3 regions of the Streptomyces griseochromogenes genome follow, and region 2 is predicted to be linked to each of the others. Evidence: riboswitches for the same ligand, from Rfam matches in the RefSeq annotation. Region 2 holds a riboswitch; each other region holds the start of a gene.

The links. A riboswitch is a leader RNA that binds a small molecule or an ion and turns the genes downstream of it on or off. The one in region 2 is predicted to bind cyclic di-AMP.
Region 1: linked by a shared signal. The riboswitch ahead of AVL59_RS19070 (C40 family peptidase) and the one ahead of AVL59_RS45815 (M23 family metallopeptidase) in region 2 are both predicted to bind cyclic di-AMP.
Region 3: linked by a shared signal. The riboswitch ahead of AVL59_RS43270 (transglycosylase family protein) and the one ahead of AVL59_RS45815 (M23 family metallopeptidase) in region 2 are both predicted to bind cyclic di-AMP.

Annotation. Positions count from the first base shown of each region.
Region 1 is NZ_CP016279.1:4,478,892-4,488,464, forward strand. Features, by position in the region: gene AVL59_RS19050 (glycoside hydrolase family 15 protein) at 163-1,986, opposite strand; partial or broken gene AVL59_RS19055 (DUF2252 family protein) at 2,012-2,686, opposite strand; gene AVL59_RS19060 (GMC oxidoreductase) at 2,719-4,305, opposite strand; gene AVL59_RS19065 (cyclase family protein) at 4,582-5,514, opposite strand; cyclic di-AMP (ydaO/yuaA leader) riboswitch at 5,957-6,127, shown strand; gene AVL59_RS19070 (C40 family peptidase) at 6,136-7,353, shown strand; gene AVL59_RS19075 (hypothetical protein) at 7,873-9,573, shown strand, end outside.
Region 2 is NZ_CP016279.1:10,471,008-10,480,580, reverse strand. Features, by position in the region: gene AVL59_RS45850 (LuxR C-terminal-related transcriptional regulator) at 1-154, shown strand, start outside; gene AVL59_RS45845 (alpha/beta hydrolase family protein) at 224-1,426, shown strand; gene AVL59_RS45840 (GAF domain-containing protein) at 1,676-2,719, opposite strand; gene AVL59_RS45835 (GTP cyclohydrolase II) at 2,933-3,568, opposite strand; gene AVL59_RS45830 (MarR family winged helix-turn-helix transcriptional regulator) at 3,700-4,230, opposite strand; gene AVL59_RS45825 (dihydrofolate reductase family protein) at 4,298-5,428, shown strand; tRNA gene AVL59_RS45820 (tRNA-Met) at 5,494-5,567, shown strand; cyclic di-AMP (ydaO/yuaA leader) riboswitch at 5,858-6,024, shown strand; gene AVL59_RS45815 (M23 family metallopeptidase) at 6,034-7,062, shown strand; gene AVL59_RS45810 (aldo/keto reductase) at 7,135-8,079, shown strand; gene AVL59_RS45805 (PrsW family intramembrane metalloprotease) at 8,203-9,489, opposite strand; gene trmB (tRNA (guanosine(46)-N7)-methyltransferase TrmB) at 9,508-9,573, opposite strand, start outside.
Region 3 is NZ_CP016279.1:9,937,088-9,946,660, forward strand. Features, by position in the region: gene AVL59_RS43245 (SAM-dependent methyltransferase) at 1-324, opposite strand, end outside; gene AVL59_RS43250 (NAD(P)/FAD-dependent oxidoreductase) at 602-1,984, opposite strand; gene AVL59_RS56235 (Ppx/GppA phosphatase family protein) at 2,429-3,385, opposite strand; partial or broken gene AVL59_RS56240 (DUF501 domain-containing protein) at 3,590-3,991, opposite strand; gene AVL59_RS43260 (FtsB family cell division protein) at 4,020-4,496, opposite strand; gene eno (phosphopyruvate hydratase) at 4,597-5,883, opposite strand; gene AVL59_RS43270 (transglycosylase family protein) at 6,231-6,929, opposite strand; cyclic di-AMP (ydaO/yuaA leader) riboswitch at 6,934-7,106, opposite strand; gene AVL59_RS43275 (LysM peptidoglycan-binding domain-containing protein) at 7,289-8,332, opposite strand; gene AVL59_RS43280 (cytochrome P450 family protein) at 8,501-9,573, opposite strand, start outside.

The DNA.
Region 1 (9,573 bases), 6.0 Mb from region 2:
CGGAGGTTCAGGCGCCACACAAACACCGTGGACGAGGAGCCGCACCGTGATCGAGCCCGCGTTGGGCTGACCGGCTGAGGATCTTCGCCCGATCAGTGGCGAGCCCGTCGGCCGGGGGGCGGCCCGACCGCGCCGTGGGGTGATCGTCCTCGCGCTGTGGTGTCACACTCGCTGCCAGAGCCGGTCGAGCGCGTCATTGAGCGTCGTGGCGGCCATGATGAGGGAGAGATGGGTGAAAGCCTGCGGGAAATTGCCGAGTTGTTCTCCGCTCGGACCTATCTCCTCGGCGAACAGGCCGACGTGGTTCGCGTAGGTCTGCATCTTCTCGAAGGCATAGCGGGCCTCGGAGAGTCGTCCCGCGCGGGCGAGGGCGTCGACGTACAGGAACGTACAGAGACTGAACGTTCCTTCGGTGCCGCGCAGCCCGTCGGGAGACGCCTGGGGGTCGTAACGGTAGACCAGGCTGTCGGAGACGAGGACGCGGTCCATGGCGTCCAGGGTGCTGAGCCAGCCGGGGCTTCGGGGGGAGATGAATCCGACCCGGGGGGCGAGCAGGAGCGACGCGTCCAGGACGTCGCCTCCGTAGTACTGGACGAGGGCCTGCTCCTTCTCGTTCCAGCCGTGCTGCATGACCTGTTCCAGGATCTCGTCCCGGGCACGGGTCCAGCGCACGGTGTCGGCCGGCCTGCTGAACTCGGCCGCCAGCTTCAGCCCGCGGTCGAAGGCGGTCCAGCACATCACCCGGCTGTAGGTGAAGTCCTTGCGCCCGCCCCGGGTCTCCCAGATCCCTTCGTCGGGCCGGTCCCAGGAGTCGGCGAGCCAGTCCAGGGTGGCCGCAAGGCCCTTCCACCCGTGATAGCCCGCCTGCTCGCCGACCACACGGCCCTCGGCCAGGCCGTACAGAGCCTCGCCGTAGATGTCGAGCTGCAGCTGGTCGGAGGCGGCGTTGCCCGCCCGGACCGGGTAGGAGCCGCGGTAGCCCTCGAAGTGCTCCAGGATCTCCTCCGTCAGATGAGGGTCACCGTCCACCCGGTACATGATCTGCAGGGGTTCGCCGTCCGGTCCCTCGTGGGCGTGGAGGCGGTCACCGAGCCAGTGGATGAAGCGGGTCGCCTCCTCCACGAAACCGAGATCGAGCAGGGCCCGGATCGACAGGGATCCGTCCCGCACCCAGGTGTACCGGTAGTCCCAGTTGCGCTCACCGCCGACCTGCTCGGGCAGCCCCATGGTGGCCGCGGCGACCGGTGCGCCCGAGGGGGCGTAGGTGAGGAGCTTGAGGGTGATGGCGGAGCGGTACACCATGTCCGTCCAGCGGCCGCGGTAGCGCGAGGTGCGCACCCACAGCTGCCAGAAGTCGATGTTGCTCCAGGCGTCTTCGGCGATCCCCTCGGTGGTGGGTGACGGTGGCGCCTGTCCGCCGGGCGGGCCCACGGTGAACACCGCGACGGCCACCTCTCCCGCGTTGAGCGTGACGGCGCCCCGGACGTCCTGCCCGTCCTGTTCGAGCGGGACGCTGCTCTGGAGGTGGGCGGTCGCGCCCGGGGCGTGGAACGTCGCCCGCTCAGGCGTCAGGTCGAGCCGGTGGCCGGCCCGTGCGTAGTCGAACCGCGGCCGGCATACGAGCTCGAACCGCACGGTGCCGCGCACCGTGCGGGCGACACGCACCAGTTGGTGCCGGTCGGCCGCTGTCGTGCCCGGCTGGACCGGCATGTAGTCGACGATCTCGCCGACTCCGTCCGGAGACATGAAGCGGGTCACCAGGACGGCGGTGTCCGGGTAGTAGAGCTGTTTCCAGGTCCCTTCGGGGTGCTCCGGCGCGAGCAGGAAGTAGCCGCCGCCGTCGTGGTCGAGCAGGGCGGCGAAGACGCTGGGCGAGTCGAAGCGCGGTGTCGCGAACCAGTCGATCACGCCATGGGACGACACCAGAGCCGCGGTCTGCAGGTCCCCGATGAGCCCGTGGTCGGCGATGGGCGGGTAGCGATCCATGGCGGTCTCCTTGCTGGTCCCCTGCTCAGGCCGCTGCCGCTGTGACCCGTCCCGTACGGACGGCATCGACGAGTGCCTGGTGGTCCCTCTCGTTCTGGTCGGCGTAGAGCTCGGCGAACGTCACCAGCGCCCGGTCGAAGGCGTCACCGCTGCCCAGATACGAGGCGATGGCGATCCGGTCACCCGACCTCGCGTGTGCGCGAGCCTGCGTGGCACCGCACATCCCACCGAAAGTCTCCAGTCCGGCCGGCGGCATCCTCTCGGGCTCGGCGATGCCCTTCCAGGCGCGCAACTGCCTGACGTAGAAGTCCCGTCGGCGGCCGTCGATGCCGTCGATGCCGTCGATGCCGTCGATGCCGTCGACCCGCTCCCAGCCCAGGAAGATGTCACTCGTGGTCCGCATGAGCCGCTGGCCACAGACCACCCGCTCGCCCTGCGACCGGAAGCGGCCCGCACCGGCGAAGGGCGTCGGCACCGATGCGTCGGCCTCCTTGGCCTGCGGGAACAGCGGGTCCTCGGCGTCCCTGCCGAGCAGCAGCGCGATCCAGCAGCGGGTGCCCACATTCCCGACTCCGACCACCTTGCGGGCCACGTCGACGATCCGGTACTGCTCCAGCAGTCGGCGTATCTGTTTCTCCAACTCGCCGCGCTCGGCGTTCGCAAGCAGGTCCTGGAGCGGTGTGATCAGTGGTGGATCCGGCAGGGTGCTGCCGTCGGCCGGTGGGTGGGAGGTCATCGCAGTCGCTCCGCGATGTGGTCACCGACACGCAGGGCGTTGGCGATGGCCGTCAGCGAGGGATTGACCGCTCCGATGCTCGGGAAGAAGCTCGTGTCGACGACGTAGAGGTTGTCGAGGTCGTGGGCCTTGCAGTTGACGTCCAAGGCCGAGCTCGCGGGGTCGCCGCCGAAGCGGACCGTGCCCGCCTGGTGCGCCGTGGCGCCGATGGGCATGCCCTTGTGCAGGTAGAGGCTCCGCGACAGGAGATGGTGTTCGTGCATGCCCAGGTGTTCGAGCATGCCCTGCAGTTTGTGCCGCAGGCGCTCCAGCCCGGCGATGTTGTTCTTCTCGTCGAGGGCGAGGTGGATCCCGTCGTCCCGGTCCAGGGTGACACGGTTCTCCGCGACCGGCAGGTCCTCCCCGCACAGCCAGAAATCGACCGCGTGGTGGGCCAGCACCTCGAACGGCATGTCCGGGGCGACCGCCCCGGCCCAGCGGGGCGCTTCGCCGTGGATCTGCTCGGAGTCGGACTTGCCGAGCATCTGGATCCCGCCCAAGGGGTAGTCCCAGTCGTCGGATCCCAGGTACCAGTCGTGCAGTGCCAGAGTCTTCTGGAACTTGGTGTCGTTCGGTTCCCGGGACACGGCCATGAGGGCCATGTTGTTGTGACGCATGTAGTACCGGCCCACCACGTCCGAGCTGTTGGCGAGCCCCTGGGGGTGCCGGTCATCGGCCGAACGCAGCAGCAGGACGGCGGAGTTGACGGCACCGCAGGCCACGACCACGATGTCGGCGCCGAACTCCACGGTGGAGGGGTCTCCGTCCCCCACGGTGGCGACGACCTTGGTGACACTCCGGCCGGTCGTATCCGTTTCTAGGCGCCGAACGTCCGCATGGGTGATCATCTCGACATTGGCGTGGCGCAGGGCGGGGTCGACACAGATGACCTGGGCGTCGGACTTGGCGCCGACCAGACAGGGGAAGCCGTCGACGCGATCGCAGCGGATGCAGGCGCTGGTGTGTACGGCCCGGCCCCGTTCGTCCTGGGTGAGATTCACCCCGATCGGGAGGTGGAAGGGGTGCAGACCCTGCTTCTCCAGGTCGTGGCTGAGCTGCTCGATGCGAGGCTCGTGCTGGACCGGCGGATAGGCGTACTGGGCGCTGGTAGGACCCTCGGTGGGATCTTCGCCGTGCCGGCCGTGCACGAGGTAGAGATGTTCGGCCTGGGTGTAGTAGGGCTCGAAGTCCTCGTAGCGCAGCGGCCAGGCGGGCGAGATGCCGTCGTGGTGCCGGAGCTCGCCGAAGTCCTCCGGTCGCATGCGGAAGAGCGCGGCTCCGTAGAACTTGGTGTTGCCGCCCACGTAGTAATTGACCTCGGGCGGAAATTGATTTCCGTTCTTGTCGAACCAGAACTCCGGAGCGCGGTACTTTCCTTTGACGAAGACCGCGGTGGAGTCCCAGTTGTCGCGTTCACGGGGCAGATAGTCGCCGCGCTCGAGCAGAAGGATCCGTTTTCCCGTGTCCGCCAGCCGGTGGGCGATGGTGCCACCACCCGCACCTGTGCCTATGACAATGACGTCGTAATGCTGCGCTTCGGTCATGCCGGCCACCACCCTCGGAGCTTTGTCCGGTCCTTCTGGGGTGAAGGAGACGTCAGCCCCAGCCACCGTCCGGCCCCGTTCCCCAACGTATCTCCGGGTGCTGTGCCCGGCGAGTCGGGCTGTGCGGGTGAGCCTGGGCGGCGGCGCGCGGTCGGTTTCCGGTCGACGACCGCACCGGCCGGCGACAGCCGGGGACCCCATGCGCACGGACGTGCGCGCGGGGTCACCGCCGGTAGCTCGTTTCCCGCGGGGGACCCGTACGAGGCGGGTCACCCGTCACAGTATGGCGAGGGGATTGACCGGGGAACCGGTGGCCGAGGGCAGCAGGAGCGGGGCGATCACGCAGAGGAACGTCCAGCGGCCCTCCCGCGCGCAGACCGGTGCGAGGTCCTCGAACCGCAGATAGTCGAGCAGCGGCAGTCCCATCGCGTGGACAGCGAGTACATGCACCGGGAAGCCGACCTCCCGCACGGCGCTGGGGGCCGTGTCGTTGTTGCCGTCACTTCCGAGCACGGACACCTCCCGCTCCGCCACGAACTCCATGGCGCCCGGATGGAGCCCGGCACGAGCGCCGGACACGTCCCAGGGGCCGAGTTCCTCGCGCCGCAGGCGGTGGCCGACCCGCACGAGGAGAATGTCGCCCCTGCCCACTCGAAGCCCTTGCTCGGCCTCCGCGGCGGCGAGGTCGTCAGCGGTCACGTGCGACCCGGGTTCGAGCCAAGGGACGCCGTGCAGCCGGGGAATGTCCAGGAGAACCCCACGGCCGACGATGCCGTCGCGGGCCAGGTCGACGGACAGGGCGTCGGCGCCGTCCGGTGAGAGCACGTCCGCGGCCGGCAGGCCGCCGTGCAGTGTGCCGTCGTAGATGACATGGCACAGCGCGTCGAGGTGGGAGTCCACGTCGCCGTGAATGTTCATGGCGAAACGATCGCGCGCGAAATCCAGGCCGCGCGCACGAGGGTGACCACTGGCCGGAGCGGTCAGCCGGTGCTCGGCCGGATCGGCGTCGTCCGGTGCGATCCGCGTGTTCACGGGGGCCGCGAGCGACACCGCACGTCCGGACCGCACCTCGCGGACGGCCGCCAGCACCTGCGTCCCGGTGATCGTCTCCAGGGCGCCCCGGCCCGCGCGGCCGCCGGGCGCCTTGTCCCTGAGCCGCCGGTGCAGGGACCGGAAATCGGCCTCGCTCATCGCATCGGACGTCCGCATCTCCCCACCATCCGGCAGCAGCCGGATTCCCGCACACCGAGTCGCCCGCGCCGGAACCACCACGCTGCGGCTTCCCGCTTCGGCCCTGCCCTGCCTCGCGAAGCCACACTTTTCGGACGGCTTGCCGACGGTCTCGGGAGGAGGGACCCGCCTCCCGCCCCGGAACTGCTGGAATCGCCCCTGAAAGGGCGGGGAAGGGCGTGCCGACTTGTGGCCATCCGCGGGCAGCTCCGGCCGGACGAATACTGACCCGATTACAGGCGTTGCAATTCAGGACAACTCATACGGCATCGAGGCGGATTGACTGCACTCAACGACGCCGCCGGGAAAAGGTCACGAAAATGTATCGGGCATATCGCCCACCAGCCTTCACAGGGGCCACACGAGTTGGCTAGCGTTCCCGCCAGGCCGCCCGACCCCCACCGGCGAACGTCGCCGGGCCGAGCGGCCTCCGCCGAGTCCGGCGCGCCCGTACGGCAGCCGGAGCCGGGGACCCACCGACCTTGGGGTGAATCGGCCCAACTCCCTTCCGGGGAAAGGGTCGTAGGGCAACCCTTCCGAACCACCCGCCCGAACCCGACAGCTAACTCGGTAGGCGGAACATGGAAGGAGTCGCCTCCCTTGGCGTCGCACCGCAAGTCGCGCCCGACGGGTACGCGCGTAGTCGGCATACGCACCCCCGTGCTCGCCACGGCCGCTCTCACCTCGGTGGCCCTGCTGTCCCAGACCGCCGATGCCGCCCCCGCCGCCGACGGCAAGCCGAGCCTCGAAGAGGTTCAGAAGAAGGTCGACGACCTGTACCGACAGGCCGAGTCGGCGACCGAGAAGTACGACGCGGCCAACGAGAAGACCGCGAACGAGCGTAAGCGCGTCGACACCCTGCGCGACGACTTGGCCAAGCGCACGGCCAAGCTCAACAAGGCGCGGGAAGAACTGGGGATGTTCGCCGCGGCCCAGTACCGGACCGGGGACGCCGCGCCCGACACCGCGACCTTCCTGCTCGCGGACTCCCCGCAGGACTACTTCGACCAGTCGCAGCTGATGAGCCGGCTGACCTCGCGCCAGAAGGGCGCCGTCGACGACTTCGTCACCGAGCAGTCCGCGACCCTGAAGACGCGGCAGGAGGCCGGTAAGAGCCTCGCGACGCTGACTCGGTCGCAGAACGACCTCCGGACCGCCAAGTCCACCATCCAGAAGAAGCTGTCCACAGCGCGGGAGCTGCTGTCCAAGCTCACGGCGGAGGAGAAGGCGCGCCTCGCGGCGATCGAGAAGCAGAAGCAGGAGGCGGCGGCGCGGAAGGCGGCGGAGCTCGCCAAGCGGCAGGCCGCGGCCGCGCAGGCGGCGAAGCAGGGGAGCGCGTCTTCGGGCTCGACGTCGAGTTCCGGCTCGGCCTCGGGCTCGTCCTCCGGCTCCGGCTCCTCCTCGGGGTCCGGTTCGTCCTCGGGTTCGGGCACCTCCACCTCGTCGGACTCCACCTACGCCGCCAAGGCCGCGAAGGTTCTCGCCTTCGCCCGCGCGCAGATCGGCAAGCCGTACGTCTGGGGCGCGACCGGGCCCGGCTCCTACGACTGCTCGGGCCTCACCCAGGCCGCCTGGAAGGCCGCCGGCGTCTCCCTGCCGCGCACGACCTACGACCAGGTGAACGTCGGTACGACGGTGTCCCTGACCAACGCCCAGCCCGGCGACCTCATCTTCTTCTACGACGACATCAGCCACGTCGGCATCTACATCGGCAACGGCATGATGATCCACGCCCCGAAGCCCGGCGCCTACGTCCGCGAGGAATCCATCTACTACGGCGGCGACTCGATCATCCACAGTGTGGTCCGCCCGGCCTGACGACCGGTGGCGATGAAAGGCCGGACGCGCCGGCGTGGCGAATGATCCGCCGGCGCGCCTGAGCCTGTTCGCGACCGCTCATATCGCGGTCGACCGGCGCGGAGGCGTGTGCGCGCCCACCTCGCACGCCTCTCACCCCACCCCGCGCGGCCAAGCGCCCTCCCTTCCGGAATGTGCGCCGCCACGGGAAATTCCCTGGCTGATCAATTTCAAGGGAAATTCGAACGGATCGGATGGTATGGAGTATCGGCCCGTCCGGCGCGTAGATGACGTGCTGCCGATCGAAGCGCACGTACGAAGAATCGGTACACCGGCGGGATGCTCGGATCCGATTTCGCATTTTGCGACATGCCCGAACGGCTTCTGCAACACTCATTACTGACACCTGACCAGTGTCTGGAAGACCCGGGGACTCAGTGACGGGGGAAGCGCATGGGCGCGCCGCAACCGCCAGGCCCGTACCGTTTGTTACGGGCGATCGATCTGCTTGATCTTCAATTCGGCTTTCCGGGCCTGCGCTTGGACCGACCGCTGCTCGGTGCGCGGCGTCTGGTCCGACAGGACCCGGACCGACCTGCCTATCTCGTGGTCACCTTCGGACCGCAGCACGTCACCGAACAGGCCTTCCTCGAGGTGAGCCCGGGCCTGCCGGAGCCCGGGGCGCAGGTATCCGGCAGCGAGCCGCACAAGCCGCCGCCGGTCGCCTCCCGCATCAGCGGCCACAGCGTGCTGGTGTTCGCCGTGGGAGCCGGGGACGTCATCGAATACACCGAGTCCGGGCTGCTCACCGCGATGGGGAAGCTTCCGCCGCGCGTGGTGGACGCCGCGCGTGAACCGGCCGTGGCGGCCGGGCTCCGGCAGATCCAGGCCGGCCGGCCCGCCGATGCCTTCGAGGCGCTGCGCCTGGCCCGGACCGTGGCGGAACTGACCGCTCGGCACGGTCCGCACGGTCCGGCGGACGCCGGTCTGCTCGCCGGGCTCCTCCCCGCCACAGCCGTGGGACCGGGAGCGAGAACCGTCGAGCCGAGGGCCACCCCCGCCGCGCCAGGGACCATCACTCCCGGACCCGGCCCGGAGAACCCCCTCGCGGACGCCGCGAATCCACGGACCGGTATCGAACTGCCCTACCGTCTCCTGCTGTCACCGCCGCAGACGGCCTCCTGGACGCACGCCACCGCGCCTCCGGATCCCGACGATCGCATCGAGCTCTGGCACACCCGGCTGCTTGCCGCCCGGGCCCGTGCGGTGTGGACACGCGACCCGGGCTTCAACCCCGCCGACCCGCACCCACTGCCCGCCGGGGGCAGCGAATTCGTCATGGCCTTGGACGGAAACGACCGGTCCTCGGTGGTGCACCTCAGCTCCAACACCAATCTGCCGGACGGCTTCCGGCCCGCGCCGCTGCAGGTGGACAACCTGATGCTGTCCGCGATGGGCGGTTGGCTGGACTCGCTCGGCAGGTGGGAGCGGCCGCCCGTCGGTTTCGACGTCACCGAGTGGCGGCACCGTGCCGCGCTGGGCCGCGACCATTACGTACGGGTCATGTACCGGGGCAGACTCTTCCCGTTCGGCCATCTGGCCGACCTGGTGAAGGTCACCGAGCGGAAGTTCGACCACGGGCGGCCGGACCGCGCCGCCTATCTCAACCAACGGTTCTTCATCATGGTGCGGGAGCCGGTACGCAGTTACGGGCGGCTGGAGGAGAACGAGGACCAGAAGCGGCTGCACCGGCTGTTCCCGTTCGGCAGCGTCCGGCTGATCACCCCGGTCACACCCGATCTCGAAACCCCGCAGACGATTCCGGGGCTTTCCGACCCCGGCGGCGAACCCCATGACAGGCTCGCGTTCTTCCCGGTGACCGCAACCGAGGATCCGTTCCAGTTCCAGGTGAGCATGATCGATCTGGAGGGCCGCGCGGTCGAGTTCCGCACGCCCATGGCCTTCCTCGGCAAGAAGGTGCACGAGAACGCGGCCGATGTGCAGCAGGTCGTCCAGCACTACCAGGACCTGGGGTCGGACCCGACGCCGGAGCCACCGGACACGGGCAGAGCGGGCGTCGACCGGGTCGTCGCGGACGTGCGGGGACAGGACGTCGCCTACGCGCCCAGCCGGAAGCCGGGCGACACGACCCTGTCCACCGGGCAGCTGATCTGGGGTGCGGCCACCGCCCCGTCCATTCTGGACCTGGATCCCACCGACAACCCCCGCTTCGTGCCGACC
Region 2 (9,573 bases):
CTTCGTCAGCGAGAAGGCCGTGTCCAAGCACAGCACCAGCATCTTCACCAAGCTGGATCTCGCCCCCTCGGACGACGACAACCGCCGCGTGCTGGCCGTGCTCGCCCACCTCATGTCCGTGCCGCGTGACGGCCGCGTCCCACCGAGCCATTGAGCTGATCAAGACCGAACCCCGCCGCGCCGGGCGGCGGCCCAGTGCTGTCCAGAAACCCAGGGAGGGTCCGTGACCACCACACCGTTCATGAACCGAGAAGGAATGACGCGCCGTCGTACGCTCGCGGCCGCGCTGGCGGTTGGGGCCGCCGTGCCGATGGGCGTCGCACGCCCGGCGCGGGCGGCTTCGACCGCCCCGGGCCCGGTGCGGCTCACCCTGCCTGCGCCCACCGGGCCGTACCCGGTGGGCACGGTACCCCTGCACCTCGTCGACACTTCACGTCCCGATCCCGTGGCCGGCCCCGGGCATCACCGCGAGCTGATGGCCGCCGTCTGGTACCCCGCCCGGGCCGTCGAACGGTATCCGCTGGCCCCCTGGGCGTCCCCCGCCGTGGCGCGGGCCCTCCTCACGGCGGCGGACTTTCCGGCCGATGTCACGGTGGCGCCGCTCACGGCCGCCCACGAGGGCGCCCCGGTGCTGCGAACGGGCCGACGACTGCCCGTCGTCGTCTTCTCGCACGGCGCGCACGATCACCGGGCGGACACCACCATCGTGGTGCAGGAGCTCGCCAGCCACGGGTATGCGGTGGTCACGGTGGACCACACGTACGACGCGTTCAGCGTGTTCCCCGATGGCCGGCTCACGGTCCCGCTCGACCAACCTGCCCTGACCCCACGTGACTTCGCCACCGACATCCGGTTCGTCCTCGACCGCGTCGAGGACCTCGCGGCCGGTCGCAACCCCGACGCCGGACACCGCCCGCCGCCGACCGGGCTGCTCGGCGCCCTCGATCCGCGGCGCATCGGCATGTTCGGCTGGTCGAAAGGCGCGACGGCGACGGCCTTCGTGATGAGCGAGGACCGGCGCGTCCGGGCCGGGCTGAGCTTCGACGGGCCGATGCAGCCGATGATCACCACCGATCTGGACCGGCCGTTCATGCTGATGACCGCCGAGAACTCCCGGGCCGCACAGCCGAGCGTCGCCGAGTTCTGGGACCGCCTGCGGGGATGGCGGCTCAACGTCCACGCGGAGGGCGCGGTTCACTCGTCGTACTGCGACGTCCAGTTCCTGATCCCACAGCTGGCACAGGCCCTCGGGATGAGTGACGCGGACCTTCGGGGCTGGATCGGCACCCTCGATCCGACCCGGGCGGTCCGGATCCAGCAGGCGTACCCGCTCGCCTTCTTCGACCTGCACCTGCGGCACCGGGGGCAGGGGCACCTGCTCGACGGCCCGTGCCCGGCCTTCCCGGAGGTGAAGTTCATCCCATGAAGCGCCGGCCCGCGTCGCTTCCGGTCGCCACAGGGCCTACGGAATTGCACTGCGTCGGGAGGCCTTCGCCGCCGCCCGTCAGGCGCTGCTCGACAAGGGAGTGATCCGCGAGGAGCGGCGACGTGTGCCGGCGCTCGCGTCGTTCACCACCGGCACGGCGGTGGGACTGGCGCTCGGCAAACCCGTCGTAGCTCGGCCACCCGTCGTGGCCGAGGCCGCGCGCACGCCACGTGGACGACGCAGCCGCCCCTACGCCGAGTCGGTCGCCGGGCGGTGCCTCCCGTCGAGGTCGGGCTGGATCTCCAAGGTGAAGTCGGCGTCCCGGTGGGTGCCCTCCCAGCCGCGCCAGACGTGCACATGGACGGGCCTCGCGGATCCGGGGCCGTGGATGTTCCATTCGGCTCTCAGTTCGCGGGCGACAAGTGCCGCGGTGTACTCGGCGTCCTGGTCCGGGCCGTCGGCGGTGATCCTTCCGCGCCACTGGTTGGGATGGATGCCGTAGGTGCGGCACCCGCCGGAACCGTACGGCTCGTCCACCCGGTACACCCACTGTGTCGTCCCACTCGTGGTCCCGGCCCTCGCGAGGAGCGCCATGCGCTCATCGCGAGCGGAGGCGCCGTACGGAAGGCCGGCCGGATGGCCGTCGGCACCGCCATCGGCCAGGTGCCGTGCGATGACCTCGCCAGCGAGCTGCCCGTACAGATCCATGATCCGCAGGTCCTGATCGGACGGCCGGCCGGGCTGTGACATGTGCGTCGAGATCATCCCCATCAGCCGCCCGGTGTGATCGACCAGCGGTGTGGACTGGACCGAGCGGACCCCCGCGGCACGGAAGATCTTCTGGTGGGGTGCGAAGGCCGGGTCGTCGCGGACGTCTTCCGAGACGGACTGGGCGCCTTGCCGGGCGGCCCGTCCGCAGACGGAGAGGCTGTCACGGACCACCGCGAAGTGATCGAGGAACTCGCGTCTGAAGCCGGACTGGGTGACCAGGATCAGCGAGCCGTCGCGCGGGTCCATGAACTGGATGTTCCCGAACTCGGCACCCATCAGCGCCATCGCCGCTCCGGTGACCCGCGGAAGCACAACGGTCAGCTGAGGGACGTCACGCAGCTCCGCCGCCGCGTCCTGCAGGTTCTTGAGGGCCGACGGCTCGTCCAGGCTGAGAGCCACCCACGCGGCGAGCTGGTCGGCTCTCCGTGCGTCGGTCACCTCGCGCGGCGGACGTGGCCGCGCGGAGCGGTAGGAGGCCGTCACCTGCTCGAGCGGCCTCACGAGGTTGTGGGAAGGACTCATGTGCACCACACCCTCATCGGGTGGCTTTGCGATGAGTTTACGTCTCCGTCGCCGCCCTGGACAGTCGTCCGGCCCCGTCCTTCGAGCCGGACACCGCCTTCTGCCCTCTCCAGCGGCTCGCCGGGTCGCCGAAGCCGGTCGACCGCCCGGCCTCGGCCCCCCCGGCCTCGATCTCGGCCTCCACGGTCGCCGGCGGCCGTGGAGACCGAGGCGTCAGCCCGCGCTCAGCTCGCTCAGCTCCGCGAGCGGCAGAGTGTGCTGCGTCTGCAGGACCTTCGCGCGGAGGTAACGCACGTTGTGCGCCGTGGTGAAGACGCCGGTCGGCACCCGGTCGCGGACGACGACCCCCAGCGAGCGCAACTGCTCCGCCTTGTCGGGGTTGTTGGAGAGCAGATCCAGCTCCCCGATGCCGAGGGCCCGCAGCATCTGCGCGGCGGCCGTGTAGTCGCGGGCGTCCTCGGGCAGGCCGAGCGCGGCGTTCGCCTCGTAGGTGTCGAGGCCCTGGTCCTGGAGGGCGTAGGCGTCGAGCTTGTTGTAGAGACCGATGCCGCGCCCCTCCTGGCGGAGGTAGAGCAGGACGCCCCCGCGGTCGGCGATGCGCTCGACCGCCTCGCGCAGCTGGGGGCCGCAGTCGCAGCGGGCCGAGCCGAAGACGTCGCCGGTCAGGCACTCGGAGTGCAGGCGGACCAGCGGAACGGGGCCGGGATCGCCGAGGACGACGGCGACGTGCTCCTGTCCGTCGGCGAGACCGTGGAAGGTGACGAGTTCGGCGTCGACGCGGTAACCGTCGTGGAAGCGCAGCGGTACCCGGACGCGGGCGCGCTGTGTGGCGGCGGGGGTGTCGGGCATGCGGGTCCCTCCGAGGCAGTTGCTTCAGTTTTGAAGCAGTCGGTCGTGGAGACCCTACCCTATGCTTCAAAGTTAAAGCAATTGCCTCGTGTGCGGCCGGTGTGGCTTGCCTCGCGTGTGGCGGGTGTGGCTCAGGAGCCCTCGGGCCGGGAGGAGGGGCACGACGACCGGCGGCGCCACGGGACGTCGCCCGCCCCGGCCTCGGCCTCGTCGCCCTGCAGCCCGCGCGTGATCCCCGTGCAGATCTCCTCCAGCTGCCGCACCTGCTCCGGCGTGAGCCGGTCGAAGAGGGTCGCGCGGACCGTCTCGACATGCCCGGGTGCCGTGCGCTCCAGCACGGCCGTCCCCGCGTCGGTCAGCACCGCGAGCGAGCTGCGCTTGTCCTGGCAGCTGTCCTCGCGGCGCACCAGGCCGTCCCGCTCGAGCCGGGTCACCGCGTACGTCAGCCGGCTGCGGGTGATCTTCAGCTTCTCGGCGAGGTCGGTCATGCGCAGACGCCGGTCGGGTGCCTCGGAGAGGTTGGCCAGGACGGAGTAGAACAGGTGGGGCATGCCGGCTTCCTGCTGGAGCTGTCGGTCGATCGCGTCCTCCAGTAGCTGGGAGGCGGCGATGTAGGCGCGCCAGGCGCGCTGCTCCTCGGGGGTGAGCCAGCGGGTCGTCATGCCGCCAGTGTAAGTTTGTTTCAAACTTGAACCAAGACCGCGACCGCTCGCCAGGGAGACCGCGCCGATGCCGTACCCGTACGTCCTGCTCTCCGCCGCCGTCTCCCTCGACGGCTGCCTGGACGACACCGGTCCCGAACGACTCCTGCTCTCCAGCCCGGCCGACTTCGACCGGGTCGACGAGGTACGGGCCTCGGTCGACGCCATCCTGATCGGCGCCGGCACCATCCGCGCCGACAACCCGCGCCTGCTGGTGAACTCCCCCGAGCGCCGCGCGGCCCGCACGGCCGAGGGCAGGCCCGCGTACCCGCTGAAGGTCACCGTCACCGCCACCGGCGACCTGGACCCGGCCGCGAACTTCTGGCACACGGGCGGCGAGAAGCTCGTGTACACGACGGGCGAGGGCGCCGAGCGGGCGTCCCGCGTCCTCGGCCGGACCGCCGACGTGGTCTCCCTCGGCCCCGGCCTCGACTGGCGCGCCCTGCTGGCACACCTGCACGACGTGCGCGGCGTACGGCGCCTGATGGTCGAGGGCGGCGGAACCGTCCACACCCAGCTCCTCCAGCAGGGGCTCGCCGACGAGCTCCAGCTCGTCCTCGCCCCCCTGTTCGTCGGCGACCCGGCGGCACCGCGTCTGTTCGGCCCGGGGGCGTACCAGGGCGGCCGGCTCCGGCTCATCGAGACCCGCCGGATCGAGGACGTCGTGCTGATGCGCTACGAGCCCACCGCGCCGGGCGCCGGCCCGGTGGCCGCCGCCGACCACCACTGGCTGCGCACCGCCTGCGACCTGGCCGCCCTGTGCCCTCCCTCCGGGACGGCGTTCAGCGTCGGCGCGGTGGTGGTCGCCGCCGACGGCACGGAGCTGGCGCGCGGCCACTCGCGCGAAGGGGGTGATCCCGTGGTGCACGCGGAGGAGGCGGCCCTCGCGAAGATCGACCCCGCCGACCCGCGCCTGCCCGGCGCGACCGTCTACAGCAGCCTGGAGCCCTGCTCCCGCCGCGCCTCCCGCCCCGCGCCGTGTGCCGAGCTGATCCTGCGGGCGGGGGTCGGCCGGGTGGTCACGGCCTGGCGGGAGCCGGACACGTTCGTCGCGGCGGCCGACGGGAGCGGGGTGCTGCTGACCGCGGGCGTGGACGTCGTACTGCTGCCGGAACACGAGGGCCGGGCGAAGGCGCCGAACGCGCACCTGCTGCCCTGAACGGAGCCTCACGGAAACCCGTGTGCATCGTGTCCTGCGGATGACGTATGCTTGAGACACAACGACGCGGGGTGGAGCAGCTCGGTAGCTCGCTGGGCTCATAACCCAGAGGTCGCAGGTTCAAATCCTGTCCCCGCTACTGAAGGCTCAGGGCCGGAATCCAGCAATGGATTCCGGCCCTGAGTGTTTGCCCGGCCATCCTCACCCACGGTGACCGGACGGAAGCCCTCCGCATAACATCTGAGTCACCATCAAAACCGCTGTGACTCCTGAACGTCGGCCAACTCGCCCGATTTCCGCCGGTCGTGACGTGTACGTCCGCCCTGAATTCCGTTAATGATCAAGCCGAACGGCTTGGAATCTGGCCTCGGGGTCTATTAACGTTCGATAACGCAGCGCGGTCGTCCCAGCCGTCACCCGAGGCGGCTCCGTGCGCACGCGCCGAATCCCGTGAGGGAACCGGGGAACCACCACCTTGGGGTGAATCGCGCGGATGCCGTCGTGAACCGCTTGAATCCACGACCGGTATACGCGCGTAGGAGACCTTCCTGCTCCGAACCCGTCAGCTAACCCGGTAGGCGGAGGAAGGAAAGGAGTACGCCCGCGTGGCGTCCAACCGGCCTGCCCCAGAAGCCCCGTTCATGCCGGCTCAGCGTGAGTCCGAGACCTTCGGCTACGGCGACTACCGCACCGACGAGGGCCCCTGGGAGGAGTGGAACCCCACCGAGGAGTCCATCCGCCCGGTACGCGGCCGGCACCGCGTCGCCAAGCAGCGCGGCGGACTCGCCCGCAGCTCCACCGTCCTCGGCGTCGGTGTCATAGCCGCCGTCGGCGCGGGCGGCATGGCCAGCGCCCACACCGGCAAGCCGCCGGTGTCCCTCTCGATGCCGGACCTGGGCTCCGTCGGCTCCCTGTTCGACGACGGCTCCTCCGCCTCCGACGCTCCCAAGGCCGCGCTCAGCAACGTCGGTGTGACCTCCGCCGACAGCGACCAGGACGGCAACGCCGGCGAGGCCCTGCGCAACCGGATCATGGCGCAGGCCGAGCAGCAGCAGAGCAAGGCCGACAGCAAGGCCACCGCGGCCGCCCTGGCCACCGCCGAGAAGCAGGCCGCCGACGCGGCCGCCAAGGCGCAGAAGGCGGCCGCCGCCAAGGCCGCCGACGCCAAGGAGAAGGCCGAGGCCGCCGCGAAGAAGAAGGCCGAGGAAGAGCGCCTGGCCGAGCTGGCCAAGCAGTACAAGCTGCCGGTCGTCTCGTACACGATCACCGGCACCTTCGGCCAGCCCGGCTCGATGTGGTCCTCCGGCTACCACACCGGCCTCGACTTCGCCGCCCCCACGGGCACCCTCATCAAGGCCATCCACAGCGGCACCATCACCGAGGCGGGCTGGGCCGGCGCCTACGGTTACCGCACCGTCCTCACCCTGGACGACGGCACCGAGCTGTGGTTCTGCCACCAGTCCTCGATCGGCGTCTCCGTCGGCCAGAAGGTCAGCACCGGTGACGTCATCGGCCGCATCGGCGCCACCGGCAACGTCACCGGCCCGCACCTCCACCTGGAGGTCCACCCGAACGGCCAGTCCACCGGCATCGACCCGATGGCGTGGCTGCGGGGCAAGGGCCTCACCCCCTGACGGGTCTCTCGGCACGGGAATGCGGCACCGGCGGCGGAATGTGATCACCCACCGCCGGTGTTGGCATGAAGCATGACTTCTCTGCGCAAACTCGGTTCCTCCGACCTCGAGGTCTTCCCGCTCGCTCTCGGCGGCAACGTCTTCGGCTGGACCGCGGACGACGAGACCTCCTTCGCCGTCCTCGACGCCTACACGGCCGCCGGCGGCAACTTCATCGACACCGCCGACTCCTACTCGGCGTGGATCGAGGGCAACAAGGGCGGAGAGTCCGAGACGATCATCGGTAAGTGGCTCGCGTCCCGCGGCAACCGTTCGGACGTCGTCATCGCGACCAAGGTCAGCCAGCACCCGGATTACCAGGGCCTGTCCGCGGCCAACATCAAGGCGGCCGCCGACGCGTCCCTGCGTCGTCTGGGCACCGACTACATCGACCTCTACTACACCCACTACGACAAGCCCGACGTGCCCGTCGAGGAGATCATCGGCGCCCTCGACGAACTGGTGAGGGCGGGCAAGGTACGGCACATCGCCGCCTCCAACATCGGCGCGGAGCGGCTCGCGGCCTCCCTCGACTTCTCCGAGCGCGAGGGCCTGGCCCGCTATGTGGCCCTCCAGCCCCACTACAACCTCGTCTCCCGTGACACCTACGAGGGCCCGCTGCAGGACCTCGCCGCCCGTGCGGGCGTCGCGGCGGTCCCGTACTACGCCCTGGCCTCCGGGTTCCTCACCGGCAAGTACCGCCCCGGCACGAGGGTCGACAGCGCCCGCGCCGGCTCGGCCGCCAGGCACCTGGAGTCCGAGCGCGGCCAGAAGGTGCTCGCGGCCCTCGACGAGATCGCCACCGCCCACGAGGCCTCCGTGGCCACGGTCGCCCTCGCCTGGCTGGCCGCCCGGCCGACGGTGGCGGCCCCGATCGCCTCGGCCCGGACGGTGGAGCAGCTGCCGGCGCTGCTGGGGGTGGCGGAGCTGCGGCTGACCCAGGAGGAACTGGACCGCTTGACCCAGGCTTCCGCCTGAACCTGCTGTCCGTCGCGACGGCGCACAGACACGACGGACAGACACGACGGCGTGCGCCGGGGGGGGGTCCCCCACGCCCTTGAGGCAGTGGGGGAGGTGCCGAACTCTCCGCAGCCCGGACGGCTACGACCGATACGGGTTGTACGCGGGATGCGGCATCGCCGGATACCCGTACGGCGCCCAGAACACCGGCGCCGGAGCGGATGCCCGTGCCGCGTACTCCAACGCCGGCCGGGCCACCTCCTTCCGCCTCCACAGCTCGGCGAGCAACTCCCGCTCCCGTACGGCGAAGTCGGCCCCGGCCCGCCCGCGCCGGCCCCGCTGCCGCAGGAACGCCAGCGAGGTGGCGTAGGCCTCGTACTGCGCGACGGCCCGGGCCGCGGGCCGCCCCCCGAAGTGCTGCCGGGCGTGGTCCCTGGCCATCCGCCGCGCCCGCATCGACCCGAGCACGAACGGCTCGGCGGGCCCCAGCCACCCGGCGTACACATACGCGGGCAGCTCCTCCCGTACGGTCCGCAGCTCCCGTTGCCGCGTCCAGACCGCCAGCCAGGTCAGCAGCCCGAACGAGGGCACCATGAAGACGCCGTAGACGGCGAAGAAGCCGTACTCGCCGAAGGACGAGGAGCCGTTCCAGAAGGCATGCATGCTCATCGCGAGCAGCAGCCCGCCGAGCGGGACCAGGACACGCCGGACGTGCTGCCGTTCGGCACCGAGCGCGGCGATGCCGAAGCCGATGCCGGTGAGCACGGTGAACAGGGGGTGCGCGAACGGCGACATCACGATGCGCACGAAGAAGGTGGCGGCGGTGACGGAGGCGATGCCGCGGTCGCCGGTGAGCTGGTCGGCGCCGAAGGCCGTGCCCAGGTAGAGGATGTTCTCGGTGAACGCGAACCCGGTGGCGGTGACCCCGGCTATCACGACACCGTCGACGATCCCGGTGAAGTCCCGGCGGCGGAAGAGGAAGACCAGCAGCACGGCCGTGGCCTTGGCCGATTCCTCCACGACGGGCGCTATCACGGTCGCGCCGAGGGTGTCGGCCCCGGCGGGGTCGGCGGTCGCCGTGGCGATCCACTTCGTCGCGAAGCTGTTGGCGACGATGGCGATCAGCGCGGCCGCGCAGGCGCCCCAGGCGAAGGCGAAGACCAGGTTGCGCCAGGGCCCCGGCTCGACCCGGTCCAGCCAGCGGAAGGCGGCTATGAGCCAGGGCACGGGAAGGACGGCGAGCCCCAGCCCGACCAGAAAGCCTTCCGTGCCGGTCTGCCGGCGCACCAGCGCGAGGATGACCAGGCCGGACAGCGCCAGCAGTGTCATCAGCGCTCCGTAGCGCACCCATCGGCGCTGCCACCAGTGCGGATGCGCTCCGCGTCCGGGGCCGGGGGAGTAGGTCGGGTACGGAGGGCTGGTGGCCAAGGCATCGACCTCTGCTCGCTACTGGTCCTGATGCGGTACGCGACGGAAGAGCAGATCGTTCACCACATGTCCCTTGTCCAGTCC
Region 3 (9,573 bases), 530 kb from region 2:
CGCGGCCCGTACCTCCGGATCGCGCATGGCCTGGACGAGGCTGCGGGCGTCGTCCCCGCGCTCCCAGATCAGCCCGGCCATGGCGTCGAGCGCGGCGTACAGGTCGCCCTCGATGTCCAGGTCTCCGGCGACCCAGGCGCGGGCCAGGCCCAGCTCGCCCGGTTTGAACAGCAGTCGGCGCAGGGCGCGGCGGTTGCGGATGACGAGGACCGGTGTAGCCGGCGGGCCGGCTTGGGAACCGTCCCAGGCGCGGATCCGCACCGGGAGGGGGACTCCCAGCAGCTGCTCGGCAACCCTTGTCAGCCGCGACGCGGCGTCGGCCATGGCGCACACCTCCAAGACGACGATCCCGGATGTCCGTTCACCACGTAAACACCTGCGGGGCCCGGCCGCAGTCCCGCAAAGGAGTTACAGCTGAGCAAAACGCGTGCATGGGCCACGAGTCAACGGGGCACGAGGCCGCTGTCGGTCGTGCCCACATCCTCACCGCCGGGCGTCACCGGTCGGTCTCAGCGGGAACGCGGCCCCGGACACGCCGAAGGGGCCGCCCGCACCACGGATGGCGGGCGGCCCCTTCGGGGTGTGCGTGGATGACCTGGGGTCAGGAGGCCTTGGCCTTCGCCTCGGTCTTGGCCGCGGCGGCGACCGGCGCCGGCTTGGCGGCCTCGTAGAACTCCTCGCGGGGGTTCTCCATGGCGCCGAGCGAGACGACCTCGCGCTTGAGGAACATGCCGAGCGTCCAGTCGGCGAAGATGCGGATCTTGCGGTTCCAGGTCGGCATCGCCAGACCGTGGTAGCCACGGTGCATGTACCAGGCGAGGCGGCCCTTGAGCTTGATCTTCATCTTGCCCATGACGATCATCGCGACGCCCTTGTGCAGGCCGAGACCGGCGACCGCACCCTTGTTGGCGTGGCTGTACTCCTTCTGCGGGAAGCCCCGCATGCCGGAGACCACGTTGTCGCCGAGGACCTTGGCCTGGCGCAGCGCGTGCTGGGCGTTCGGCGGGCACCAGGCGTTCTCGATGCCGGCCTTGCGGGAGGCGACGTCCGGCACCTGGGCGTTGTCGCCCGCGGCCCAGATGTAGTCCGTGCCCTGGACCTGGAGGGTGGGCGCGCAGTCGACGTGGCCGCGCGGACCGAGCGGGAGGCCGAAGCGGGCCAGGGCCGGGTTGGGCTTGACGCCGGCCGTCCAGACGATCGTGTTGGAGTCGACCTCGAGGCCGTTCTTCAGCACGACGTGGCCGCCGACGCAGGAGTCCATCGAGGTGGAGAGGTAGATCTCCACGCCGCGGCTCTCCAGGTGCTCCTTGCCGTACTGGCCGAGCTTGGGGCCGACCTCGGGAAGGATCTTGTCGGCGGCGTCGACGAGGATGAAGCGCATGTCCTCACGGGACACGTTCTTGTAGTACTTGGCCGCGTCGCGGGCCATGTCCTCGACCTCGCCGATGGTCTCCGCACCCGCGAAGCCACCGCCGATGAAGACGAAGGTGAGCGCCTTGCGGCGGAGCTCCTCGTCGGTCGTGGAGTCGGCCTTGTCCAGCTGCTCGAGGACGTGGTTGCGCAGGCCGATGGACTCCTCGATGCCCTTCATGCCGATGCCCTGCTCGGCGAGGCCGGGGATCGGGAAGGTGCGGGAGACCGCGCCCATCGCGATGACCAGGTAGTCGAAGGGCAGCTCGTACGCCTCGCCCACCAGCGGGGCGATCGTGGCGACCTTGCGGTCCTGGTCGATGGTGGTGACCCGGCCGGTGAGGACCTCCGCCTTCGGCAGCACGCGTCGCAGCGGGACGACGACGTGGCGAGGGGAGATGCTGCCGGCGGCGGCTTCGGGGAGGAAGGGCTGGTAGGTCATGTACGACCGGGGGTCGACGACCGTGACGGTCGCCTCTCCGTAGCGCATCTTCTTGAGGATGCGCCGAGCTGCGTACAGGCCTACGTACCCACCGCCTACTACGAGGATCCTGGGACGCTCCGTGGTGCTCATGCCATCGAGTATCCACCCGCCTTGGCAGGGGTGCTCGTGCGCCCCTTCACAAGGTCCGACAGGGCCTGTGCTAAACTCCGCGGCCCGCGTGACGCAGGTCATGACGGCGAGGGGGAACCACTGGGCGGTCTGACCCGTTGTCAAGGCCGCGTGAGCTGCCTCTCTGGGCACGCGGGGTGCTCGTGAGCATCTCGCGACACCCCCGGAACAACCCCTTCCGGGCCCCCCTTACACCCACCGTCTGAACATGTTCAAACGGCTCAGCGGCCCCTGGAAGGGCCAACCGGCCCCACTTCGGGGTTCCACGACCCGGAAATCCTTGTGAAGAACTTCACGAACTTTTCCGACCGGCCGTCACCGAGGGGCCCCTGAGGACCCCTCAGCCCCGCTCAGACGTTATCCGACCTGCTCAGCCGACGGCTACTGGCCAGTAACAAAAGAGAGCTACGCCACCGACCACGCGATGCCGTCGAGGATGTCGTGCTCGCTGACGACGACCTCCTCGGCGCCGGTCCGCTCCATGATCGCGAGCAGCACGAGGGCGCCCGCGCCGATGACGTCGACACGGCCCGGGTGCATGGACGGGATCGCCGCGCGCTCGGCGTGCGTGGAACGCAGCAGCCGTTCGGTGATCTCGCGGACGCGCTCGCGCGAGATGCGCGAGTGGTGGATGCGCTCGGAGTCGTACTCGGGCAGGTCCTGGGCGATCGCGGACACGGTCGTCACCGAGCCGGCGAGGCCGACCAGGGTGCGTGCCTCGCGCAGCGGGACCGTCTCCTCGGCGAGGTCCAGGGCGGCCTCGATGTCCGCCCTCATGGCGGCGATCTGCTCCTCGGTGGGCGGGTCGCTCACCTTGCCGTCGTGCACCAGGTGCCGTTCGGTCATCCGCACGCAGCCGACGTCCACCGACCGCGCGGCCGACACATGGCCGTCGCCGACGACGAACTCGGTGGAGCCGCCGCCGATGTCCACCACCAGGTACGGCCTGGCCATGTCTTCGCGGCCCTTGAGTTCCTTCGTCGCTCCCGTGAAGGAGAACTCGGCCTCCTGGCCGCCGCTGATGACCTCGGGTTCGACACCGAGGATGTCGACGACACCGCGCACGAACTCGTCCCGGTTCTCCGCGTCCCGCGAGGCGGAGGTGGCGACGAACCGCACCGACGCGCCGCCCAGTTCGCGGATGACGTCCGCGTACTCACGGCAGGCCGCGAAGGTCCGCTCCAGCGCCTCGGGCGCGAGCCGGCCGGTGCGGTCCACGCCCTGGCCGAGCCGCACGATCGTCATGCGCCGGTCCAGCTCCAGCAGCTCGCCGGTGGCCGGGTTGACGTCGGCGACCAGCAGCCGGATCGAGTTGGTACCGCAGTCGACGGCGGCGACACGGGTGAACCCCTCGGCGACCAGCGGCCGGTGGGCGAAGAAGCCGCTGCGGACCTCGGCGGGGTCGAAGACCGCGCCCTGCTCGCCCGGGTGCTCGTCCGCCGGATCGGGCGCCTGGAGCGGCTGCACGCACGGCCCCTTGCGCCACCACTCGGGCAGCATGGCGATCGCCTCGTCGCCGAGCGGGTTCACGCCCGGGCCCGCGGCCAGCGAATGGGCCACCAGGACGTGCAGGCACTTCACGCGGTCCGGCATGCCGCCCGCGCTCGGGAAGCCCTCCAGGACCTCGATCTCGTCCCGGCGCCGGATGTAGTCCTCGTGCGCGGCCCGGTAGGCGGCGGCCAGTTCGGGGTCGCTCCCCAGCCGCTCGGTCATCTCCTTCATGACGCCGTCCGCCTCCAGCGTGCCGATCGCCGAGGCGGCGCGCGGGCACGTCAGGTAGTACGTCGTCGGGAAGGGCGTGCCGTCCGGCAGCCGCGGGGCCGTCTCCACGACGTCCGGCTGCCCGCACGGGCACCGGTGCGCGATCGCCCGCAGCCCACGCGGCGGACGCCCGAGCTGCTGCTTGAAGGCCTCGACGTCCGCGTCGGTCGGCTCGGTGCGCGGAGTGGGCGGCGGAGGCGTTTCCATGACTGTCTTCAGCTGTCTTTCTGTCGGTTCACTGGTCGGAAGCGTCGGACTTGTCGACGCCGTCCCAGACGTTCGCGTACCAGGGCCGGTGGGCGGCCCCGAGGTCGGCGCGGGACTGCTTGGCCGCGCCCGGGTCGATCACGATGTACCCGGTCTCACCTGGCATCACATAGTGCAGCCGACGCCGGATCTGCTGCTTGGCGTAGGCGTCGTCCTGCCAGCGCGCCTTGAGGTCGCGCAGTTGCTCGACGCGTTTGCGGGCCCGCTCCTGCTGCCGTTGCTGGTCGGCGATCTCGGCGCGCTGGGACACGTACTGCCGCATCGGGTAGGCGAGCGCGACGATCAGCGTGCACAGCACCAGGGCGAGCAGGGCGGCGCGGCCGGTGAGCCGGGAGCGGCGCGCCTGGCGCTTGGTCTGGGAGCGGTAGACCCGGGCCGCCGTCTGCTCGCCGAGCAGCCTGAGCCTGGTCGCGGTGGAGAACCGGTCCCGGTCCTTCACGGCCATGTTCCCCGCCTCCCGTTCCACGCGCGTACGTCCCCGCACACGGTACGGGACCGAGTACGGGGACGTACGTACGACTGGCTAGGCCTTACGCCAGGTTGGGTCAGCCCTTGAAGCGGGGAAACGCGCTGCGGCCGGCGTACACCGCCGCGTCGTCGAGGATCTCCTCGATGCGCAGCAGCTGGTTGTACTTGGCGACGCGCTCGGAGCGGGCCGGGGCGCCGGTCTTGATCTGGCCGCAGTTGGTGGCGACGGCCAGGTCGGCGATGGTGACGTCCTCGGTCTCGCCGGAGCGGTGGGACATCATGCACTTGAAGCCGCTGCGCTGGGCCAGCTCGACGGCGTCCAGGGTCTCGGTCAGCGAGCCGATCTGGTTCACCTTCACGAGCAGCGCGTTGGCGGCGCCGTCCTCGATGCCGCGGGCCAGGCGCTCCGGGTTGGTGACGAACAGGTCGTCGCCGACCAGCTGGACCTTGTCGCCGAGCTTGTCGGTGATGACCTTCCAGCCGGCCCAGTCGTCCTCGAACAGCGGGTCCTCGATGGAGACGAGCGGGTAGGCCGCGACGAGCTCCTCGTAGTACTCCGTCATCTCGGCGGCGGAGCGCTCCTTGCCCTCGAAGAGGTACTTGCCGTCCTTGTAGAACTCGGAGGCGGCGACGTCGAGCGCGAGGGCGATCTGCTGGCCGGGGGCGTAGCCGGCCTCCTTGACGGCCTCGAGGATGAGGTCGAGGGCCTCGCGGTTGGAGCCGAGGTTCGGGGCGAAGCCGCCCTCGTCGCCGAGTCCGGTGGACAGGCCCTTGTTCTTCAGGACCTTCTTCAGCGTGTGGTAGACCTCGGTGCCCCAGCGCAGGGCCTCGGAGAAGGACTCCGCGCCGATCGGGGCGATCATGAACTCCTGGATGTCCACGTTGGAGTCGGCGTGCGAGCCGCCGTTCAGGATGTTCATCATCGGCACCGGCAGCAGGTGCGCGTTCGGGCCGCCCAGGTAGCGGAAGAGCGGGAGGTCGCTGGCCTCGGAGGCGGCGTGGGCGACGGCGAGGGAGACACCGAGGATGGCGTTGGCGCCGAGGGAGCCCTTGTTGTCGGTGGCGTCCAGGTCGAACATGGCCTGGTCGATCAGGCGCTGCTCGGTGGCGTCGTAGCCGACCAGCTCCGGGCCGATCTGCTCGATGACGGCGAGGACGGCCTTCTCGACGCCCTTGCCCTGGTAGCGGTTGGGGTCACCGTCGCGCAGCTCGATGGCCTCGAAGGCGCCGGTGGAGGCGCCGGACGGAACGGCGGCACGACCCGTGCTGCCGTCGTCGAGGCCGACCTCGACCTCGACCGTGGGGTTGCCTCGGGAGTCCAGGATTTCCCGGGCTACGACGACGTCGATGGACGGCACGAGCATCTCCTTCGTGGATGTGACGCTGGTAGTGCGGGGCTGGTGTGCCTTGCGACTAGAGCCTAACCGTCCCGGGGGCGTCGGCCACCGACCGACCGTCCCGTGGACACGCCGACGGTACCTTTTGTTCTCGTGCGAAACAAAGAGGCTTCCGGATGAGACCCGGCCGAACAGTGGGGAAACACAGGGCGGGAGCGGCGGGGCCGGAAGCGAAAACAGCCCCGTCCCGGCGCGTACGGGGGAACACGCGCCGGGACGGGGAGCCCGTGGGGACGGGGGGGATGACCCTCACGAGGCCTTCAGCGTGGGGGACGGCCTTGTGAGAGCGCTGTGGCTGCGGTGGGAACCAGGTGTCACTTCAGGTGCAGCTGCTGGCCCGGGTAGATGAGGTTGGCGTCCTCGACGATGTCCTTGTTCAGCTCGAACAGCTTCTGCCAGCCGCCCTTGACGTGGTGCTTCTCGGCGATGGAGCTGAGGGTGTCGCCCTTGACGACCTTGTACTCGCCGTCGCCCTTCTTGACCTTCTTGCCGGTCGGGGTGGTGACGGTCTTGCTCTTCGCCGGGGCCGTGCGCTCGGTGGAGCGGGTGGCGGCCTGCGTGTCGGTGGAGCGGGTGCTGGGCGCGGTGGTCTTCGCCGGGGCGCTCTTCGACGTGGTGGTGGGCGCGGAGCCGTTGTACGGGGTGCTGGACAGGCCCGTGCCGCACACCGGCCAGGCGCCCTTGCCCTGGGCGGCGAGGACCTTCTCGGCGACCGTGATCTGCTGCGCCTTGGTGGCCTGGTTGGCCTGCGCGGCGTAGGCGGTGCCGCCGTACGCGGCCCAGGTGGAGGCGGAGAACTGCAGGCCGCCGTAGTAGCCGTTGCCGGTGTTGATGGACCAGTTGCCGCCGGACTCACACTGGGCGACCGCGTCCCACTCCGAGGTGGTGGCGGCGGAGGCGTTGCCGGCCGCCATCAGCGGGGCGGCGACGACGGCACCGGTGACACCGGCCAGCGCGATGGCCCGGGTGGCCTTGGACGGACGACGGTGCTTGCCCTTGCCGGAAAACAGCATGGATCGATCCCCTCACCGACGCCTGCGAGGTGAGCTGTCGGGTTCGGGCCGGTTGAGTTGCCCGGCCGCACCTCCCGAAGAGGCACGGCTTCACCCCCAGCCGGTTCCAGCAGCCTCAACTGCCGGGCCCGGCACTTACCTTGGGTCCCCCGCTCCTGCCTACGGCGCATGACGCGACGACTGTTCCCGGGCGATCGCTGGCAGGACTCGGCGTTGCGATGGCCGGGGCTCGTGGTGACGAGCGGCCTCGACCGTAGACATGCGCTCGGCGGAATTTCAAAGACGATCAGGGCTTCTGAGACTCATCCCACACTTTCACCAAACCGGACATTAGCCGTGAAGCAGGGCGTCAACTCCCGCTATTTTCCACCGTTTTCCGTACCGACATCCAGGGTCTGACCGGGAGCGATCTGGTTCGCGTCGGCGCCGATGGCCTTCTTGTTCTCGGCGTAGAGCGCGCGCCATCCGCCGTCGACGTCAAGGGAGTCGGCGATGGAGCAGAGGGTGTCTCCCTCGCGGACGGTGTAGGTGCCGGCGTCACGGGAGGCGTGACGGCCGGACGGAGCGGCACTCTGACCGTTCGCCGCGGTTTCGTCCGCACTGCCACCACGGTGACGTCCGCCACTGCTGAGGGCGCCGGTGTCGACCAGGCTCCAAGAGCCGCCGGTCTGATTGGAATTGTCCGAGTCTTCCCTTGCGGGGTCCGCGGTGGGGGACTCGCTGCCCTGCTCGCTCCCGGGGTCAGGACGAGAGGATTTGTCGGACTTAGGCGTATCGGCACCCTTGCGCTTGCCCTCGCCGCTCTCCTTCCCCTTCTCCTTGCCCTTCTCGGAGCCGGTGTCCTTGCTCTCACTCGGGGACGGCTTGACCTTCTCACCCTTGGACGAGTCGGACGAAGACGGCGAATCAGGAAGTCCGGACGAGTCGGAATTATCTCCAGATTCTGACGGCCCATCGGCTCCTTGGGAGTCGCCTTCCTGCGACGAGCCGGAACCGCCGACGCCCGTGTCGACGTCCACGGAGCCGGAGTTGGAGGTCAGACCGGAGAGGAGGGCACAGGTGGCCCAGGGGGTGGTGCCCTGGTCGTCGAGGATCTTCTCGGCGACGGCGATCTGCTGCGAACGGCTCGCCTGGTCGGCACTGGAGGCATACGCGGTGCCGCCGTACTTGTCCCAGTCGTCCTGGGATATCTGCAGGCCGCCGAAGTACCCGTTGCCGGTGTCCGCGCTCCAGGAGCCACCGCTCTCGCACTCGGCCACCTTGTCCCATGTGGTGCCGTCCGCCGCACTGGCGCTCGCGGCACCGAGCAACGGGATGGCGATGGCGGAGCCGGTCACTCCGGCCGCGACGAGGAGGGCCGGGGCCTGACGGGGGCGACGGTGACGGCCGTTCCCGGAGAGCATGCGGATGCCTTTCGTGCGACAACGGGGACCGCGCGGCGGATGGAACTCGGAGCGCCACGCTGATGGGTGAACGTATAGGCAGACGATCACTTGTCACAAGTTAATGCCGCGCAGATCACGTGAAGATCACGGTATTGAACGTCGGACGGTTCGCCTCGGCCGGTGTGTTCAGGGGGCGGGCGTGAACTCCACGGGGAGTGTGCGCAGGCCGCGCATGATGAGCCCGCCACGCCAGCGCAGCTCGGCCGGATCGGCCGCGAGCCGCAGATCGGGGAGCCGGGTCAGGAGGGTGGCGAGAGCGGCCTGGCCCTCCAGCCGGGCGAGGGGGGCGCCCAGGCAGTAGTGGATGCCGTGGCCGTAGCCGAGGTGCTGGTTGTCCCGGCGGGACAGGTCCAGCACGTCCGGGTCGGCGAACCGCTCCGGGTCCCGGTCGGCGGCGGCGAGCACGACGAGCACCGGGTCGCCGGCGGCGATGTCCTGCCCGCCGATGGTGAGCGGCCGGGTGGCGAACCGCCAGGTCGCCAGCTCCACCGGGCCGTCGTAGCGCAGGAGTTCCTCGACTCCGGTCTCCAGGAGGTCCTTCTCCCCGGCGGCCAGGGAGGTCTGCAGGCGGTGGCGCTGCTCGGGGTGGGTGAGCAGGGCGTAGGTGCCGTTGCCGATGAGGTTGACGGTCGTCTCGAAGCCGGCGAACAGGAGGATGAAGGCCATGGCGGCGGCTTCGTTCTCGGTGAGGTGCTCGCCGTGGTCGGAGGCGCGGATGAGGCCCGAGATCAGGTCCTCGCCGGGAGTGGGCTCGGCGGGCAGCGCCTCGCGCTTGCGGTGGATCAGCTCGGCGAGATAGCCCCGCATCTTCTTGACGGACCGCGCGACCCCGCCTCTCGGCCCTCCCCCGTGCCGGATCATCATGCCCGCCCAGTCCCGGAAGTCGTCCTGGTCCTCGCGCGGGACGCCGAGCAGGTCGCAGATCGCGTAGATGGGCAGCGGGAAGGCGAACTCGTGGATGAGGTCGGCGGAGCCGGTCTTGGCGAACCCGTCGATGAGGCGGTCGGTCAGCTCCTGCACCCGGGGCGCGAACTCGGCGACCCTGCGGGGCGTGAACGCCTTGCTGACCAGCCGGCGCAGCCGAGTGTGGTCCGGCGGGTCGATGTTCAGCAGGTGCGTCATCAGCTCGGCCTTGCGCTCGCCCGGGATGCCGGTCTTGCCCTTGGCGTGCGCGGGCTCGTCGTGATGCGCGGGGTTCT